One region of the Paenibacillus sp. PvR098 genome, then DNA from elsewhere that is predicted to be linked to it. Evidence: riboswitches for the same ligand, from Rfam matches in the RefSeq annotation. Region 1 holds a riboswitch; each other region holds the start of a gene.
What was found. A riboswitch is a leader RNA that binds a small molecule or an ion and turns the genes downstream of it on or off. The one in region 1 is predicted to bind cyclic di-AMP.

Region 1 (4,215 bases):
GCCTCATCAGCAGAATCGAATGAAAGCACGAACGTATCAAGCAAATCGATATAGCTGTTTCGTTTGAATCTATTTAAGTAATTTTCTTCCTTCTCTACTGCCAGAATGAGGTAGAAGATGTGATCTTCCTTCTGATAAGCTCTGGCCTCGTAGTACTCGCCGTACTCGCTTTTAGCCACAAGCTTGGCATAGGGCTGCAGTTTCTCATTGATATACCGTTTCTCCAATACCGTATCGCCGGTATGCTGCGTGAGCTTGAGAAGCAGTCCTTGTGGAGACAGATCCTTGCTTTGCTTTTCATCAATCGAAATACGGATTGCGAATTCCCCTTTAGCGTCTCCGAAGATGACGTTGTTCCCATCCTCGGACTGATCGAATTTGATCAATCCCGCCGGATACTTCATCGACCAGCCGAAGTGGCTGTCACCGATCCGGATTTTACCTTGGTCGGCATCAATGGACGTGCCTTCGGCATCCTGTATCAGTGTGGTAGCCGTAGAGCGGTCTTCCCCTAACACAACGTCGAGATCTTTTGTTTGACTGCCTGATTGTAGAGCAAGACGTATGCTTTGACCGGGCAGATATTTCTTTAATGCTTCATTATATTCCACCAGATTGCGGGTGTTGACGGAGTCGATGGAGAGAAGAATATCACCCTGCTTGACCCCTGCCTTCGCCGCGGGCGAATCCGGATCGACATAGGTGACCTCCAAACCGCTCGCCGATGGAAGTCCGACCACCGCTTCCCAGCTTTCTCCGAGCTCCAACCCGAGATAAGGCCGCTTCACTTTACCGTACTTGAAAAAGTGATTGAGTACATGCTGTACCGTATCGACGGGAATCGCAAAGCCTAAGCTGTCCACACCGAACTCGACATATTTTAATGTATTGATTCCGATGACTTCGCCTTTCATATTCACCAGAGCTCCCCCGCTGTTGCCAGGGTTGATAGCCGCGTCCGTCTGGATGAGCTGGTACTTCGATTGGACGGAACGCTCCATCCCGCTGACGATGCCTGAGGTGACCGAGTTCCTTAACGCAAAGGACAACGGAGTGCCGATGGCCATAACGGATTCGCCGACGCGAATATTTGAAGGCTTCGCGAATTTAGCTGCGGTTAACCCGGAAGCATCGATTTTGACCAAAGCCAGATCGCTTTCCTCATCATAATGGGTTGTTTTCCCAGGGAACGATTTGCCGTCGGAGGTGACGACGATAATATTGCGCATATCCTTCACTACATGCGCATTGGTTAATATGTATCCTTCGCTGCGAACAATAACCCCGGTCCCGTGAGCGAGGTGATAACGGCTTTGCTCCCATACCCTTTTGCTTTCGCTCGGCTTGCCAATGATCGCTACGACGGAGGACGTTGTTTGTTGTACGACCGCCGGGATCGAGTCTTGGCCCTGCACTTGAGCCGATGCCGTATATGCGCCGGGAACGATTAGCGAACCAACAAACAGAGCCGAAGCAGACACCTTTAAGACCCATCTTTTCAAACGGTTGACTTGCTTCATCATTATTTTCTCCCCACCATTAGTTTCCATATCAACTAAAATCTATCATATGCAGCTGAGGGCAGCAACAGAAATTTAAGTTTCTATGCTATTATTTTTGTTCCCTAATGAAGGACCTAGAAACGCCAAAAGACCGTCCGAAGACGGCCTTTCCTCATGTACTGAATTAATTTTTAATAAATAGCTGTACCCACACGCCATTGTAATAAGCCACGCCAATTTTGTTGAAGTTCGGGCTCATGATGTTTTGACGGTGTCCCGGACTGTTCATCCATGCATTCATCACTTCTTGCGGCGTACGCTGTCCTTTGGCAATATTCTCGCCGGCATAAGAATAACGGATGCCATATGAACGCATCATATCAAACGGAGAACCGTAGGTCGGAGATGTATGGTCAAAATAGCCGTTGTTATACATGTCCTTCGCCTTATCCAAAGCCACCTTCGTCAATGCGCTGTCGCTAGCGAGTGGCTGCAAACCTGCTTTCGCACGTTCCTGGTTCACCAAACTCACCACTTGGCTGGCATAAGAGGACTGTGTCGTGCTCCCTGTTCCTTGCTGCGAGCCGGAACCTGTCCCTATACCCGCCGCCTTGCCAGGAATATTCAGCACTATTCCAGGCCATATTATATTTGGATTAGCCACTTGCGGATTCGCCGCGATAAGAGATGCCAGACTAACCCCGTATTTTTGTGAGATCTTCCACATCGTATCGTTACCGGATACCGAATACGACGGAGCAGCCGAAACCACGCCTGCGCTGATGATCGGGCCAAGTGCCAAAACGCCTGTCAAAACCAATTTTTTAAAACCTTTCACTGTATTCCTCTCCTTTGTAGGGCCTGCGAGGTTAGCTGACGGATTCGGGTCAAAGAGCAATCACCCGGCCACAGCTTGTGGCTTCACCCCAAGTTCATAGGTTCCCCCGCGCTTTAGTATAAACTTCGGCCTTGTATGATTCGCGTTCCCTTAAAAGGAACGGTAACCATTGTAGCATGGATACCATGCGGTTTCATGGCACAAAGTTTACCAATGAATTTATGCAAGCGTTTTTTCTAATCAGTTTTATATAAGCTCTTCGCCTATCAATTACCCATCAATTCAGTTAAAAAACAAAACCATTTTATATCCATAATTTTACGATTGTAATCGGGATATACTACCTTCATCTATTCGAGATGAGGGGAGCACTCTAAAGATGACTACCGCATCAGACTCTTTATCCCAACTGAAAAAGCAGCTCGAAACGTCACAAGATCTTAAATCGGAGAGGCTCCAAAACGGATATTTGGAAATTGATCTGATCTATTTTTCTTCTTTATGTAATCCCAGCATTCTAAAGAAAAGCATTTCCGATCCGTTTCAGGAATGCACAACGGTTGAGGAGTTTCGTAACGTTCTTCGTTCCACACTTTCATGCAATACGCTGAATCCCTCGGAAAAGCTTCTGACAAAAATGCTCGGCGGATTTGTCGGAGTCTTTTTCCTCGAAGAAGTATACGTTCTCTATGCCAATAAACCAACATCAGAACAACCTTTAGAGGCAAAAGCCGAATCTACCCTTCAAGGACCTCAAACCGCGCTTAGCGAGAATATCGACACCAATATCAAAATCATCAGAGAGCGATACCCTTCACCTGCGCTAATTGCTGAAGGAACAACCGTTGGCAAACTTTCACAAACGAAACTGTCTATTCTTTATGACGATCAATTCGTAAACAAGACCGTTCTTGAGAAATTAAAGAAAAATATCGATCAAATTCAAGCGGACATTGTGCAGGCGTTAGGTCAGCTTGAAGCCCTTTTTACGGAACAAAAATACCGTCTGTTTCCAATCACCATTCTCACGGAAAGACCGGACCGCATTGTGCTCGGTTTAGCTCAAGGCAAAATCGTCATATTGATGCAAGGAACACCTTTTGCGATTATCGCTCCTGCCGTATTTTTTGATTTTATGACGGCAATGGACGATTTGTATCAAACATTTTGGGTGTCTCGTGCCATGGTTGCTCTTCGTTATGTCGCTTTATTCCTTACCATTACCCTTCCGGCCGCATATATCGCCATTGTTTCCTATAACCCGGAAATATTTCGCGTTCAATTCTCCTTATCAATTGCGGGAAGCCGCGCGGCGGTTCCCTATCCGTCGTATGTCGAGGTTACTATTATGCTATTCATGATTGAAGCTTTGATTGAAGCGAGCATCCGTTTGCCACGATATATCGGTTCCACTGCGACGACGGTCGGGGGGCTGATCCTGGGTCAGGCGGCCCAGCAAGCCGGAATTGTAAGCAGCATCATGATCATTATTACTTCCGTCGTAGCCATAGCCAATTTTGTCATACCGATCAACGCGATGAGCTTTGCCTTTCGTGTTGTTAAATATCCTTTAATTATGATGGCTACGTTCTTTGGCATGTATGGCTTGGTATCGGGGTTATTCTGTTTTCTGATGTATTTGTCGAACCTGCAAAGCTTTGGAGAGCCATATTTTCGCATGTTTATAGGGGAAAAGGAAGTATCCGGTTATAAGGAAGGAGATACATATTGAGCCGTTATTTTTTTTACCCCGTCGTATTGACTATGCTGATCAATACGATCTTTTACATCCCCAGGATCATGATCGAGGAGAGATTTAATGGAGCTTTTATGGGGATTCTGATCAGCATCCCCATCGGGAGCTTAATGGCTTAT
Region 2 (4,215 bases), 2.2 Mb from region 1:
ATCTCACACGTTATTTGTACCCACCCGGACCGTCTAAGCCGTGACCTTACGGATAAGTTAATTGTGGTTCGCGAATTTGAGAAAAGTGGGGCTGAGATTTTTTTTACGGATACGGAGTTTGAGAAATCTCCTGAAGGTATCCTTTTTTTCAACATTATATCTGCTATTGCTAGCTATGAACTTGCCCTCATACGGAAAAGGACAGTAAGGGGTAGAGAACGCGCGGTACGAGAACTGAAAAAGATTATGCCTATGCGTGTCGCGCCCTTTGGTTATGACAAAGATGAGAATGGGCAGCTCATTATAAATACGCATGAGGCACAATACGTGAAGATGATTTATGAGTGGTACATTTATGAAAATTTAACGACAAGGGAGATAGGCGAGCGATTGATAAAGTGTGGTGTGATGCCCAAGAGGGGCGAATCAAAGAATTGGAGCGCTTCCAGTATAGGCAGAATTTTATCTTCTGAGATCTACATAGGAAACTATTATTATAATCGCAGACAATCTAAAAAAGTCAAAGGTCAAACAACGAAATCTGGGAATCCCAAACGGACCCTAAGTTTGCGTGAAGAGGAAGATTGGTTACATGTACCCGTGTCACCCGTTATTGATCAGCCTTTGTTTCATTTAGCACAAAAGCAAAAAGAGAGAAACATAACAAATAAACATGTTGGTAATCAAACATACGAATTCTTACTCAAATCATTATTAAAATGCGGTCATTGCGGAAGGACTTGGGATGCAACAACATACTCTGGCAGCCTTGATAAGGAGACGGGCAAAAGAATGAAGTACCGGTGTTATCGATGCCCAAATCTTGCTCCAAAAAAGTATGGACCTGGGGTGAAAAGATGTCCTAGCCAATCATTACGAGCCGAACTGCTCGAAGATTATATGTGGAACCAGGTTGTTGCACTTGTCAGTGAGCCGGAGCATTATCTAAAACAAATCGATCAAACATCGAAAGGTGGAGCTCAGGAGCTTCAGCTTCGTGTTCAAACCTTGGAGCGGGAAATCGAGCAAAGATATAAAGAGAAGGAAAAGGTAAAACTCATGTTCTGGCGCGATGTGATCTCGGAAGAAGAAATGATAACTGACTTAAAACGATTGAATGACACTGTCATTAAACTCAAACAAGAACTAAACCATTACAGTATTCAAATACAGACGATCCATAATGATGAACATACTTTAGATAAATTAATGAGCTTCATCAATCACATTCAAGAAAGGCTCAAGGAACCAGAAAAGCTGACTTTTCAATTCAAGCGACATATTATCGAAATGTTCTTCAACGAAATCATATTACGCTTTGAAAGTAATGATCTAGAGAAGCCTGAGCTCGTCATTATGTCCGTAGGGGCATTTGACAAGCTTATGCAGCAAAAGAATGACATAGGAGTTCGAACACAACCTCAAGAAATTCGATAATACAGGAGAGGACTTAGAAGATCTCATTTCTATTGGCACGATAGGGTTAATCAAAGCGATCGAATCGTTTTCTCCGGATAAAGGAACCAAATTGGCTACGTTCGCGGCTAGGTGTATTGAGAATGAGATCCTGATGCATCTGCGTTCGTTGAAAAAGACCCGCAAAGACGTATCGCTTCATGACCCGATTGGTACGGATAAAGAAGGAAATGAAATTACATTGATTGACATTCTCGGAACGGAAGCCGATGACGTCGTGGATAAGGTACAGTTGAAGATTGAAAAATCGAAAATATACCGCAACCTGGATATTTTAGACGGACGGGAGCGGGAGGTGGTCGTTGGCCGTTTTGGACTTGAGGCGGGAGGAGAAGAGCGTACGCAGCGCGAAATTGCGAAGGAGCTGGGCATATCGCGTTCGTATGTATCGCGGATCGAGAAGCGTGCGTTAATGAAGCTGTATCATGAGTTTTATAAACAGAAAAGATAGCTTCCTTATGCAGTGGCCTGCTATTTAGTGGGCCATGAAGTTGTTTATTGATGGACAAGTAGTGTTGTATGGTGCTAGGGCGTACGTAACATAGTAACATCATACACATTTTTAGATAAAGTCCAATTCGAGCTCGCTCGTTTTGTCGGCAGCCCCATAATGTCAATCATACACGGTGGTCGTGCATTCTTAGTGCAGCCGCTTTTTTTGCGTTTTTTCAGTTCTGTCTAATGTTTCAAAGGAAAACAAGTTTTTCGCATAAAAAGCACACAAAAAAAGGTAATTATATGAAAATAGAAATTAAATTCGACAAATAGTTCGGAATTTCGTCAATGGTTGGGTATATCTGCTAGTATCGAATATGATAAATTTATAATTGTGTGACAAAACTTTTTGCCGAATCTAATGAATATAGAATTCATTAGTACGGGGGATTTTTTATTGGGGTGAACGTTTGATTTATTAAGGCAGACCAGGGAACCCTCTTCCCGAACCCGTCAACTAACCTCGGAGGCTCAATGGAGGAAAAGATTTGAAGAAAATTAGTACCGTGCTTGTATTGTCGAGCACAATTTTGTTGTCCGGTATCTTTCCAACCCCTTCAACCCATGCCGCTACGTACAACTATAATGTTCGGGTTCAAGTCGATGATAAGCTCATTAGGTTTCCCGATGCGCAACCTTTCATTGATAAAAACCAAAACACGATGGTGCCCGTCCGTTTCATTTCCGAAGAACTAGGGTATAAAATAAGTTCAGACAAGAATGGACAGCAGGTGAAAGTAACAATTGAAGGGCCAGAGAAATCGGTGGTTCTCTTATCTGGGTCATCGGAAGCTGTCGTAAACGGCCAGAAACAGAGTTTCGGCACGAAAGCGGTATTCCAGGAAGGGCGCGTTTATGTTCCACTCCGATTCGTGAGTGAGTTGTTTGGATTCCGCGTTCAGTGGGACAAAAATAATTTTGGTGCCATCATTAGTAAAGATGGCAAAAATCATGCTCCTGCTTGGCACCGGCCCGCAGTCACGGCTCCTGCCCCTGCCCCTGCCCCCGCCCCTGTTAGTACCGTGGGCGACAAAATCGTACAGGATGCCAAAAAGTATATAGGCACTGCTTATCTTTGGGGTGGCTTGACACCAAATGGCTTTGACTGCTCAGGCTTTATGAAATACGTTTATTCCCCAAATGGCGTAAACCTGCCAAGAACGTCCGCGCAAATGGCTACTGTGGGCACTTGGGTAACAGCACCTAAAAACGGGGATTTGGTTTTTTTCTCTGAAACGGGAAAGAAAGTTTCTCACGTCGGTATCTATGTCGGAAACAATTCGTTTATTTCCGCTACGAACAGTGGTGTAAAGGTTGATTCTCTCAGTAGTTTCTATTGGGGGTCTAAATTTGTAGGGTCAAAGCGAGTTGTGTAATTCAATATGTAATAAAATATAGATAATCTGTCCGAATGGACAGTTTTAGGCTGTCGAGAAAGTCTCGACAGCCTTCTTTATATGTCAAAATCCACCACAGTAAATTCAAGGAATTTGTTGTGGGATGATACCGATAGAGAGAGATTTATCTATACCACTTAGTACTCGAACGCAGCATGACTAAAGATTAAGTCCCGAGCGTTTTCTTCAATAAAATCTTTGGGCTTCGGCCGACGAACTCAGACCGTTTATCAAGCAACTGAACGAAGTCAAAGAGGATTTCTACAGTCTGGTTGAACAAGGTGATTTCGAATTGGCATGAAGAATCTTTTGATATGTTCTAGACCAATAACCGGATTCAAGAATTTCTCCCTTTCAAAATTTAGTTGACCTTAGTCTATTTCAGCAGGGATGGAGAAGCAAAATTAGTTTTTAGCTAATCGAAGTTGATCCATGCTACTCTTAAAATTGTTGTTTTACCAAGTTTTTTAATTTTAACCGAAGTGAAGAGAAATGGTGTTGGCATCTCCATAAATTAGTTTGGCTACATAGAAAGCAAGATCCACACACCATCATATGGTTCTCGGTCGTAGAAGCTCAGTTGAAAAGGGCTCCGCTCCGGAGCCTGCTTTATTAAGGAGATGTCTGCCAACCGGCGCAATTTTAGTATAAGATTGAAAAATTCGAATATAATGTTATTACAATACTGAGATCTTAGTAAATTTCTTTGACATAGGAGGAGTTTGGATGAACGATATGGTAAAACCGCTATTGTATTTGCTGTTTCAAAGGGGAGTTTTAACGGAGAAGGAGTTTGACATGCTGTTTCTGGAATCTGACAAAACTCCTGAAGATTTTGTTAATATGC
Region 3 (4,215 bases), 2.0 Mb from region 1:
TGACGGTGAAGTGATCGAGGGGATATCGTCCGTAGATGAATCGATGCTTACGGGAGAAAGCCTTCCCGTTGAAAAAAGAGCAGGGGACCGTGTAATCGGAGCAACAATGAACAAAAACGGTATGCTTCAAATTAAAGCAACGCGGGTCGGCAAGGAAACAGCGCTCGCTCAAATCATTAAAGTGGTGGAGGAAGCGCAGGGCTCAAAGGCGCCGATTCAGCGTGTGGCAGACGTCATCTCCGGTATTTTTGTTCCGATTGTTGTCGGAATTGCGATCATCGCTTTCGTTGTTTGGTACCTTTGGGTGGAACCTGGGAACTTTGCCGGGGCATTGGAGAAAGCCATTGCGGTACTGGTGATTGCTTGTCCTTGTGCGCTCGGACTCGCAACGCCTACGTCTATTATGGCCGGTTCCGGCCGCGCAGCTGAGCTTGGGATTTTGTTCAAGGGCGGAGAGCATTTGGAGTCGACGCATCGGATTGAGACCATTGTTCTGGATAAAACAGGTACGGTGACACATGGCAAACCGGAGCTTACAGATGTGATTCCAGCAGGCATCGATGAAATGACCTTCTTGAAGCTGGTGGGAGCCGCCGAGAAAAATTCCGAGCATCCGCTTGCTGAGGCCATCGTTTCGGGTATTGCAGCCAAAGGGATCTCTTTCTCCGAGACCGATGAGTTCGAAGCGATTCCCGGTTACGGTATTCGAGCCGTAGTGGAAGGCAAAGAAGTATTGGCGGGAACCCGAAAGCTGATGGCTAAATACGATGTTTCGATCGAACCGGTGTTGGAAACGATGGTGAAGCTGGAGCAGTCAGGCAAAACGGCGATGCTCGTTTCCGTTGATCGGCAGTATGCGGGGCTTGTTGCTGTGGCGGATACGGTTAAGGAGACGTCTAAAGAAGCGGTCGCCCGATTAAAGCAAATGGGAATTCAGGTGATTATGATTACCGGCGACAATGAGCGTACGGCTAACGCGATTGCGAAGCAGGTAGGGATAGATCATGTATTGGCGGAAGTGCTGCCCGAAGGGAAAGCACAGGAAGTGAAGAAGCTTCAGGATCAAGGCAGGAAGGTGGCTATGGTCGGGGACGGTATCAATGATGCACCGGCGCTCGCGGTTGCAGACATCGGAATGGCCATCGGAACAGGGACGGACGTGGCTATGGAAGCGGCGGATGTCACTCTCATGCGCGGTGATTTGAACAGTATAGCGGACGCGATGGCAATGAGCAGAAAAACGATGGCCAACATCCGGCAAAATTTGTTCTGGGCTCTCGCTTACAATACGCTGGGTATCCCCATTGCAGCCATAGGTCTATTAGCTCCTTGGGTCGCTGGTGCAGCCATGGCCTTAAGCTCGGTATCTGTTGTTCTTAATGCACTGCGTTTGCAACGAGTCAAAGTATAATCGGCCAAAAGATTCCAAAGCCCCAAAGCACCTTTTAAAACACAGGTGTTTTGGGGCTTTCCGTTTTACAGTGAACGTTTATTTCGAATTAGCCATCATATGTTGATATTGGTTGTCCGAGACAACCCTACGGGCGGTAAAATAGCGTTGGTCATAATAAGACTCGCTCAATTTGCTGATGCTAACCCCTTTTTTGCTGGCGGAGTGAGCGAATTTGCCGTTACCCACATATATGCCTGCATGTGAAATGTTTTTGCCGTTAATATTAAAAAATACCAGATCGCCAGGACGGAGATTATTTTTACTCACCCATACTCCTTCATTGGCTTGTGTTCTCGAAGTGCGCGGCAGATCAATGCCGAAGTGGTCATATACGGTGATAATAAAGCCCGAGCAGTCAAATCCGGTTGCTTTGGATGTCCCGCCCCATTGATATCGGGTACCTAGGAGATCTTCTACAGAGTCATTCAAAGAAGAACTGGCGGAAGCGGTTCCTGCTCCGATAGAAAAAAATAACACGGCTCCTGACAAAAACAACGACAACTTTCTCAAAGCGATATTGCTCCTTCCGGTGCCTACGAGGTTAGCTGGAGGGTTTGGTAGAAGGTTCCCCTATGATCCCTGTCATCCGAGATCAATTCACCCGAGTATGGATCCCCCGTTTTCCAATAGGAAATTCGGCATTGTTTTTAAAACTACTCTCTGTAGTTAGATGAATTTCGCTAAAATCCTTCCTTGTCACAAAATATTCAAAACATTGTGTCATCATATTGATTCATACATTCTTCACAGCTCCTACAAATCTATGGTTTATAATAGTACATATCTTATTATCTTAAGGGGTGATCATGATAGAACGTATAAAAGCGGCCAAGATCAGTCGAAGAAGATTTTTAGGTTCAACGGGAAAGCTCGTGCTAGGCATTGTTGGGGTGGAGGCTGCCGCAGGAGGATTATTTTATCACGCCGCCAAATCGAACAAAGGGGAGCAAGAAGAGCAGTCCGGGGAGAAACCGGGAAATATTGTGCTGCTCGGGGATAAAACCAAATTGGGCCATATCGTGGAGAATTTGATTCCAAAGGAAACCATATCGGCGGACCGCCGCCGCGGCCAATGGATGTATTTGAGCCTATGGAGAGAGAAGGGCAAGTGTATATCGATATTTTTAACGCAGTGAAAAGAGGGTAAATTCGTGAACGTATGGATCGGTTGGCACAAAGAATGATCTGCAATCCATCATGGGCTGCGGATCATTTTATTTGGGTTACTAAAATTACAAAAGTGCTTTACAAAAGTTGAATTATCTTACGTTGAATACGAAAAACCACATCGGTTATCCAATTCGCTATAATCAAAAATGTAACCGTTATCAATTGGAAGAGTCCTAATCATATTGCTCAAGAGAAGGAGGAACGACGCAGATGATCTTTTCGCTAGGCGAATATAAGCCGCAGTTGAATCCTACTGCATACATTGCCCCGGGAGCGCATTTAATCGGAAATATTACTATGGGTGCGGAGTCAAGCGTATGGTTCAATGCGGTGCTTCGCGGTGATAACGCGCCGATCATCATCGGCGAGCGAACGAATATCCAAGACGGCTCCACGCTTCATGTGGACCCCGGAGTACCTTTGCATATCGGAGAGCAGGTATCCATAGGTCATAACGTGATTCTGCACGGCTGTACGATCCATGATGGGGCATTGATCGGGATGGGCTCCATTGTGATGAACCATGCAGAAATCGGAGAACAAGCATTGATTGCCGCTGGCACCTTAATTCCGGAAAACAAAAAAATTCCACCCCGTGTTTTGGTTATGGGTTCTCCAGGAAAAGTCGTCCGGGAGCTCAATGAGCAGGATTTGCAAATGCTTCAATTCGTGTCCGAGCATTATGTCGGACAGAGCCGAAGATATTTGGAAGCCAAAATATTAGCCTATGAGTAAACGCTTACAATTTTTCGTTATAAACATACAGCTTGGTGGGACGCCCTTTAGTAGAGTATTTCAATTCAAGCATAAGCTCATCGATTTCACATAGAAATTCCAGGTATTTTCTTGTGGTTATGCGAGACAGCGAAAGCTGGTCCGCAATGTCTTGAGCGGACAGAGGCTGGCCGGAATTGGCGAGCGAGTCCCGAATCATTTGCAGCGTAATCGGATCGATTCCCTTAGGTACTTCCGTTTCGTTATCGCTGACATGCTTTTTATCTGCTTTGAGGTATATGGAATCGAGCAGCTGTTGGTTGAGGTTCGTATGCTGACGGAAGAGCAAATGTCTTTTTTTCAAGGTTTCCAGTGCGGAACGGAAGCGCTCAAAGTCGAAAGGCTTAATGATGTAGTCTACAATTCCAAGCCGCATGGACTCTTCGATAATTTGGGGATGATCGGCTGCCGTGATCAGAATGACATCGACTTCAATGAACTGGCGGCGGATTTCACGTAGAAGCTCCAACCCGTTCATGGAAGGCATGTAGATATCAAGAAGAATCACATCCGGAGCAAGCTCTACAATCAGCTCCATCGCTTCTTGACCGTTTCTGGCACTGCCAATACATTCCACCCTATCGATTTTGTTCAAATACTTTTGATTGATGCTCGATACCATTGGATCATCTTCAATAATCAACGCTTTTAGTAACAAAGTGAACCCTCCTGTATTTTGTTGGAGTCAATCAACGCTTGGGGATAGTTATCCAAAAAATGGTACCTTGATTTGGGGTGGAAGACACATCGATTTGTCCATATAGCACATGATCGATATGGTTCTTAACTAAATATAATCCGTAGCCTCTGTCGGAATG
Region 4 (4,215 bases), 350 kb from region 1:
GAATACCTTTACTTCCCCCCGCGGGCTTCTGGCTGCAATGACGGATATTTCTTTATCGAAACGGATGAACTGCTCCAACACCAGCTCCGTCTTCGCCTTGCTCAAAGTATCATAGGCATCCTGTACCTCTTCCAACGAGCGAATGACCCATTGGCCTTTACCGTCGTAGCCGCCAGTCGCCGTTTTGAGCACGCAGGGCGTTCCGAATCTCAGTACCGCTTCACGGAGTTCCACTACGCTTCGGATCTCGGCATATGGCGCTACCTTGACTCCTGCCGATTCAATCGCCCGTTTCTCGCGCAGGCGATGCTGCGTGGTGTAGAGCAGCTTGCTGCCCTGCGGCACGTACGATTCCGCCATCAACAGAGAAGTTACTTCCGCGTCTACATTCTCGAATTCATACGTGATGACATCCGCCTGCTGCGCTAGCTGCCTCGCTGCCGCCGCATCATGATATTCTGCGACGATCTGTTGATCGGCTACCTGCCCGCAGGGCGCATCAGGTATGGGATCCAGCGTTACAAAACGGTAACCCATCGCGCGTCCGGCTAAAGCCAGCATCCGGCCAAGCTGACCGCCCCCAAGGATACCGATCGTTGCACCCGGAGCATACACGCGATTTGGATCGTATGCCTTGCTGGCCACTTTTTCTTGCGTCATTCCAGCACGCTCTTTTCCATTACCGTCTCTGCGATACGCTCCCGCCTTTGCGTCACTTTCCGCCGCAGCTCCGGATCAAACGCTCCCAGGATCTGTGCTGCGAGAAGTCCGGCATTCGTTGCTCCTGCATGGCCGATCGCCACCGTCGCCACGGGAACGCCACCCGGCATCTGCACGATCGACAGCAGTGAATCCAGGCCGTTCAGCGTGGAGGTTTTGACTGGAACGCCGATGACCGGAAGCACCGTTTTCGCCGCCACCATACCCGGCAGATGCGCAGCTCCTCCCGCCCCGGCGATAATGACCTTCAGCCCCCGCTCTTCCGCTGACGCCGCATATTCAAACATCAGGTCAGGCGTACGATGTGCTGAAACGACCTTTTTCTCATAAGGTACACCCAGTTCCTCCAGCATATCGCATGCATGCTTCATCGTTTCCCAGTCGGACTGGCTGCCCATAATGACTCCTACAAGAACTGACATCCGTAAACCTCCATGTCGTTATCATCAATGTTATATAAGAAAACCTTTAACGAGGCCATTCATGGATGAGCGACCGCGATTCAAAGGTAGGTTTTCTTGTGATAAAGAAATTGTTCAGCTCTGCTGAAAATATATACTTTCTTTATCGTAAAAAACAAAACGCCCTTTAGATAGATACTGAACCACTTACGCACAGTCTATCGGCAGGACGACAAGAACACCCACAAGCGCAAGCTAAGGCCATGCACCAATGTGCTGACCTTCTAAAAACTAACGCTCACTCGTAGTCCAAAAATTTAAGGTTTTCGGGTAGAAACTTTCGGGCCTTATTCCCGACGATATACGAGATTATTCGACTTTTTCACTATCTATTTTCCATTCTTCTTACGTTTTCAGTTTAACAGGCTTTAACACCCCATGTCAACTATGAAAGACGAACATTCTTTAAAAAGACACAAATAATAGTTCGCATTTCAAACCCTATTCACTGGAATATTACCTGATATTTACATATTTTATTTTTATATTCTTTAGTTCATCGAGCCCTTCTTCCACTTCTATCTTCGTTAGGTTACCAGCATTAAGCTGCTCTACTTCGACAGACAGCCAGCGCTCATACATACGAATCCCTTCATCTAAGACTGCCGCCAGTTCCTCCGTGCGCTGCTCTTCCTCTTGTAATTCCTCCAATAAATGAAATAATACATCCTCGCTTTTTCCGTATTGTCCATGGTCGTCATAATAAAAAACCAGCTTATGCAGCGTGTCCATCGACATGGGGGCGCGGCCTATAACTTGAAGTGACGTATCAATTCGTGCTTGAAACAGTTCCGCCAGCTCCCCTCGGGAATCCATTTCTCTAGCGAAGAGCAGAATCTCAAGCACCTTCAAGCCAGCTTTCCGCGCCTCAGCCGTATGACCGCTCTCTTCGTGTGCAGCGGCCTGGGCATTCAGCATATCCCCTAGGGCCAGCACTTTTCCTTGATCGATATCTCCATCCTTTGAAAGCAAAGCGAGTAAATCTTTAGTAGATAATGCGTGTACCAGCTTTGAGTTTAGTCCTAACAATTGACGCATCGCCTGATTTAACAATTCGAGCGCTTCCTGCAATCGATGATTATTCCTCGCAAACATCACCTTATGCAGCACTTCCGTCGTCTGCTCAATCAATCGCATGAGATAGTCGCGTCTATACATGGGATCCTCCCCCCTCCATGGTGTCCATATCGTTCATTTTATTGTACAGGATTATCCCACCTGAGGAAAATTTCCGGACTACGGGCTAGAAGCATTTCCATTATCGGGTAATCATTGGATGATTTTATGCATTGAACCTGAAATCATCCTATGTTAAATTTTTAAAAGCCGAATCGTATAGCCTATTTTGTGTACGTACGGGGGACTGAGCAATTGGGGTGAATGCTTGCAGGCATGACTGCTGCGCGCTAGGGAACAACCTCTTCCCGAACCCGACAACTAACCTCGGAGGCATGAACAGGAGGAATACAATAATGAAGTTCCGATTTAGAAACATGCTTCTCGCGTGCGTCTTTGCCGTACCAGCCGTGATTCAGGTATCCTCGCCCGCGCATGCAGAAAAACCTGTGCGTGTGGCCCACGATGTCAAGGTACAGGTGAATGAAAAGCTGGTGGCATTCCCGGATGCACAGCCTTTCGTGGATGAGAATCATAAGCTCCAAGTCCCTGCAAGAGCGGTTACGGACAAGCTCGGGTACAAGCTCCACTGGAAACAAGACGGTTCCCAATTCACCATTACAATGAAGAACGCTGACAAAACCGTTTCGTTCACTACAGGTGATCCTATCATTACCGTCAATGGAAAACCGACCCGAATTAAAGACACTGCCAAGTTTGTAGATGGGCGTGTCTACGTCCCCTTTCGACTGATTTCCGATTCCTTCGGCATCAAAACACAGTGGGACAAAGTTAACCGGATTGCGATACTGAGCGCAGATGGACAATACCATGCGCCCGCTTGGTATAGATCAGTGAACTCTGTGATGAATTACTCCAAAATGATTGAAGCCAAAGCGACGGCATACACCGCATCTGCAGATGAGAACGGCGGTTATGCAGGGCTGGACTATATGGGCAACGCGCTTCGGCTGGGTACTATTGCTGTGGACCCGTCCGTCATTCCGCTCGGATCTAAGGTGTATGTGGAGGGTTACACGTATGACGGTCTTCCTGCCGGCGGGATGTACGCTATGGCAACCGATACGGGTGGTGCCGTAAAAGGTAACCGCATTGATATTTTCCTGCCCGAGAGCAAGAGCGAAGCAAGAACGTTCGGTATTCAGCAAGTGAAAGTATATGTTGTAGGTTCCTGATATTATTTGTTTCTCATCCATTATCAAAAGCAGTCGTCTCAGCTGAGGCGACTGCTTTTTTTTGGCTGCCGAACTCGCCGTATACTTTGGGTCGGAAGGCCAAACCCTAAGTTTGGTCAGGTCAGAACGGAGGTGGAAATTTCATGCGTCGTCGAATTCGTATGCTTATGCTTTGCTTGGTGTTCACTTTTCTTACCGGTGCCGCTGCTCCCCAGAACAGTGAAGTCGTATGGAACGTAGAAACGGACCAGAAGCTGATCGCCCTAACCTTTGATGACGGACCCAACCCCGTGTTTACGCCGCAAATTTTGGATTTATTAAACCAGTACGGAGCTAAAGCGACTTTTTTCGTGATCGGCAAACGCGTGCAGATGTATCCGGTTATCGCCATTCGTGAAGTGAACGAGGGACACGAAATCGCCAACCACACCTTTGACCATCATTATTTGAAAAATTACCCTCCGGAACGTCTCGTAGAAGAGATTCGCCAAACGCAGGAGGTAATCTTTGATATAACCGAACAAATGCCGCATGTTTTTCGCCCTCCCGGAGGCTTTTATAACGATGCGCTGCTGCACTCCGTGAAGGAGGATAAGCTGACGGTGGTCATGTGGTCTTGGTATCAGGATACTAAGGATTGGAAAAAACCGGGCGTAGACAACATCGTCCGTCAAGTTCTTAACAATCTTCACAACGGTGATATCATTCTGTTCCACGATCTT

Region 2: another riboswitch for cyclic di-AMP. It lies ahead of JOE45_RS23275 (C40 family peptidase); the one in region 1 lies ahead of JOE45_RS11315 (CAP domain-containing protein).
Region 3: another riboswitch for cyclic di-AMP. It lies ahead of JOE45_RS21035 (C40 family peptidase); the one in region 1 lies ahead of JOE45_RS11315 (CAP domain-containing protein).
Region 4: another riboswitch for cyclic di-AMP. It lies ahead of JOE45_RS13010 (stalk domain-containing protein); the one in region 1 lies ahead of JOE45_RS11315 (CAP domain-containing protein).

The regions. Positions count from the first base shown of each region.
Region 1 covers NZ_JAFIBU010000001.1:2,267,644-2,271,858, forward strand. The annotation lists gene JOE45_RS11310 (trypsin-like peptidase domain-containing protein) at 1-1,523, opposite strand, end outside; gene JOE45_RS11315 (CAP domain-containing protein) at 1,687-2,340, opposite strand; cyclic di-AMP (ydaO/yuaA leader) riboswitch at 2,346-2,481, opposite strand; gene JOE45_RS11320 (spore germination protein) at 2,720-4,072, shown strand; gene JOE45_RS11325 (GerAB/ArcD/ProY family transporter) at 4,069-4,215, shown strand, end outside.
Region 2 covers NZ_JAFIBU010000001.1:42,694-46,908, forward strand. The annotation lists gene JOE45_RS00235 (recombinase family protein) at 1-1,437, shown strand, start outside; partial or broken gene sigK (RNA polymerase sporulation sigma factor SigK) at 1,415-1,927, shown strand; cyclic di-AMP (ydaO/yuaA leader) riboswitch at 2,312-2,458, shown strand; gene JOE45_RS23275 (C40 family peptidase) at 2,460-3,347, shown strand; gene JOE45_RS00255 (hypothetical protein) at 4,095-4,215, shown strand, end outside.
Region 3 covers NZ_JAFIBU010000001.1:4,245,329-4,249,543, forward strand. The annotation lists gene JOE45_RS21030 (heavy metal translocating P-type ATPase) at 1-1,411, shown strand, start outside; gene JOE45_RS21035 (C40 family peptidase) at 1,490-1,963, opposite strand; cyclic di-AMP (ydaO/yuaA leader) riboswitch at 1,969-2,104, opposite strand; gene JOE45_RS21040 (hypothetical protein) at 2,260-2,589, shown strand; gene JOE45_RS21045 (gamma carbonic anhydrase family protein) at 2,834-3,358, shown strand; gene JOE45_RS21050 (response regulator) at 3,363-4,055, opposite strand; gene JOE45_RS21055 (ATP-binding protein) at 4,087-4,215, opposite strand, start outside.
Region 4 covers NZ_JAFIBU010000001.1:2,621,780-2,625,994, forward strand. The annotation lists gene purK (5-(carboxyamino)imidazole ribonucleotide synthase) at 1-660, opposite strand, end outside; gene purE (5-(carboxyamino)imidazole ribonucleotide mutase) at 657-1,142, opposite strand; purine riboswitch at 1,407-1,508, opposite strand; gene JOE45_RS13005 (DUF6483 family protein) at 1,638-2,339, opposite strand; cyclic di-AMP (ydaO/yuaA leader) riboswitch at 2,496-2,648, shown strand; gene JOE45_RS13010 (stalk domain-containing protein) at 2,654-3,493, shown strand; gene JOE45_RS13015 (polysaccharide deacetylase family protein) at 3,637-4,215, shown strand, end outside.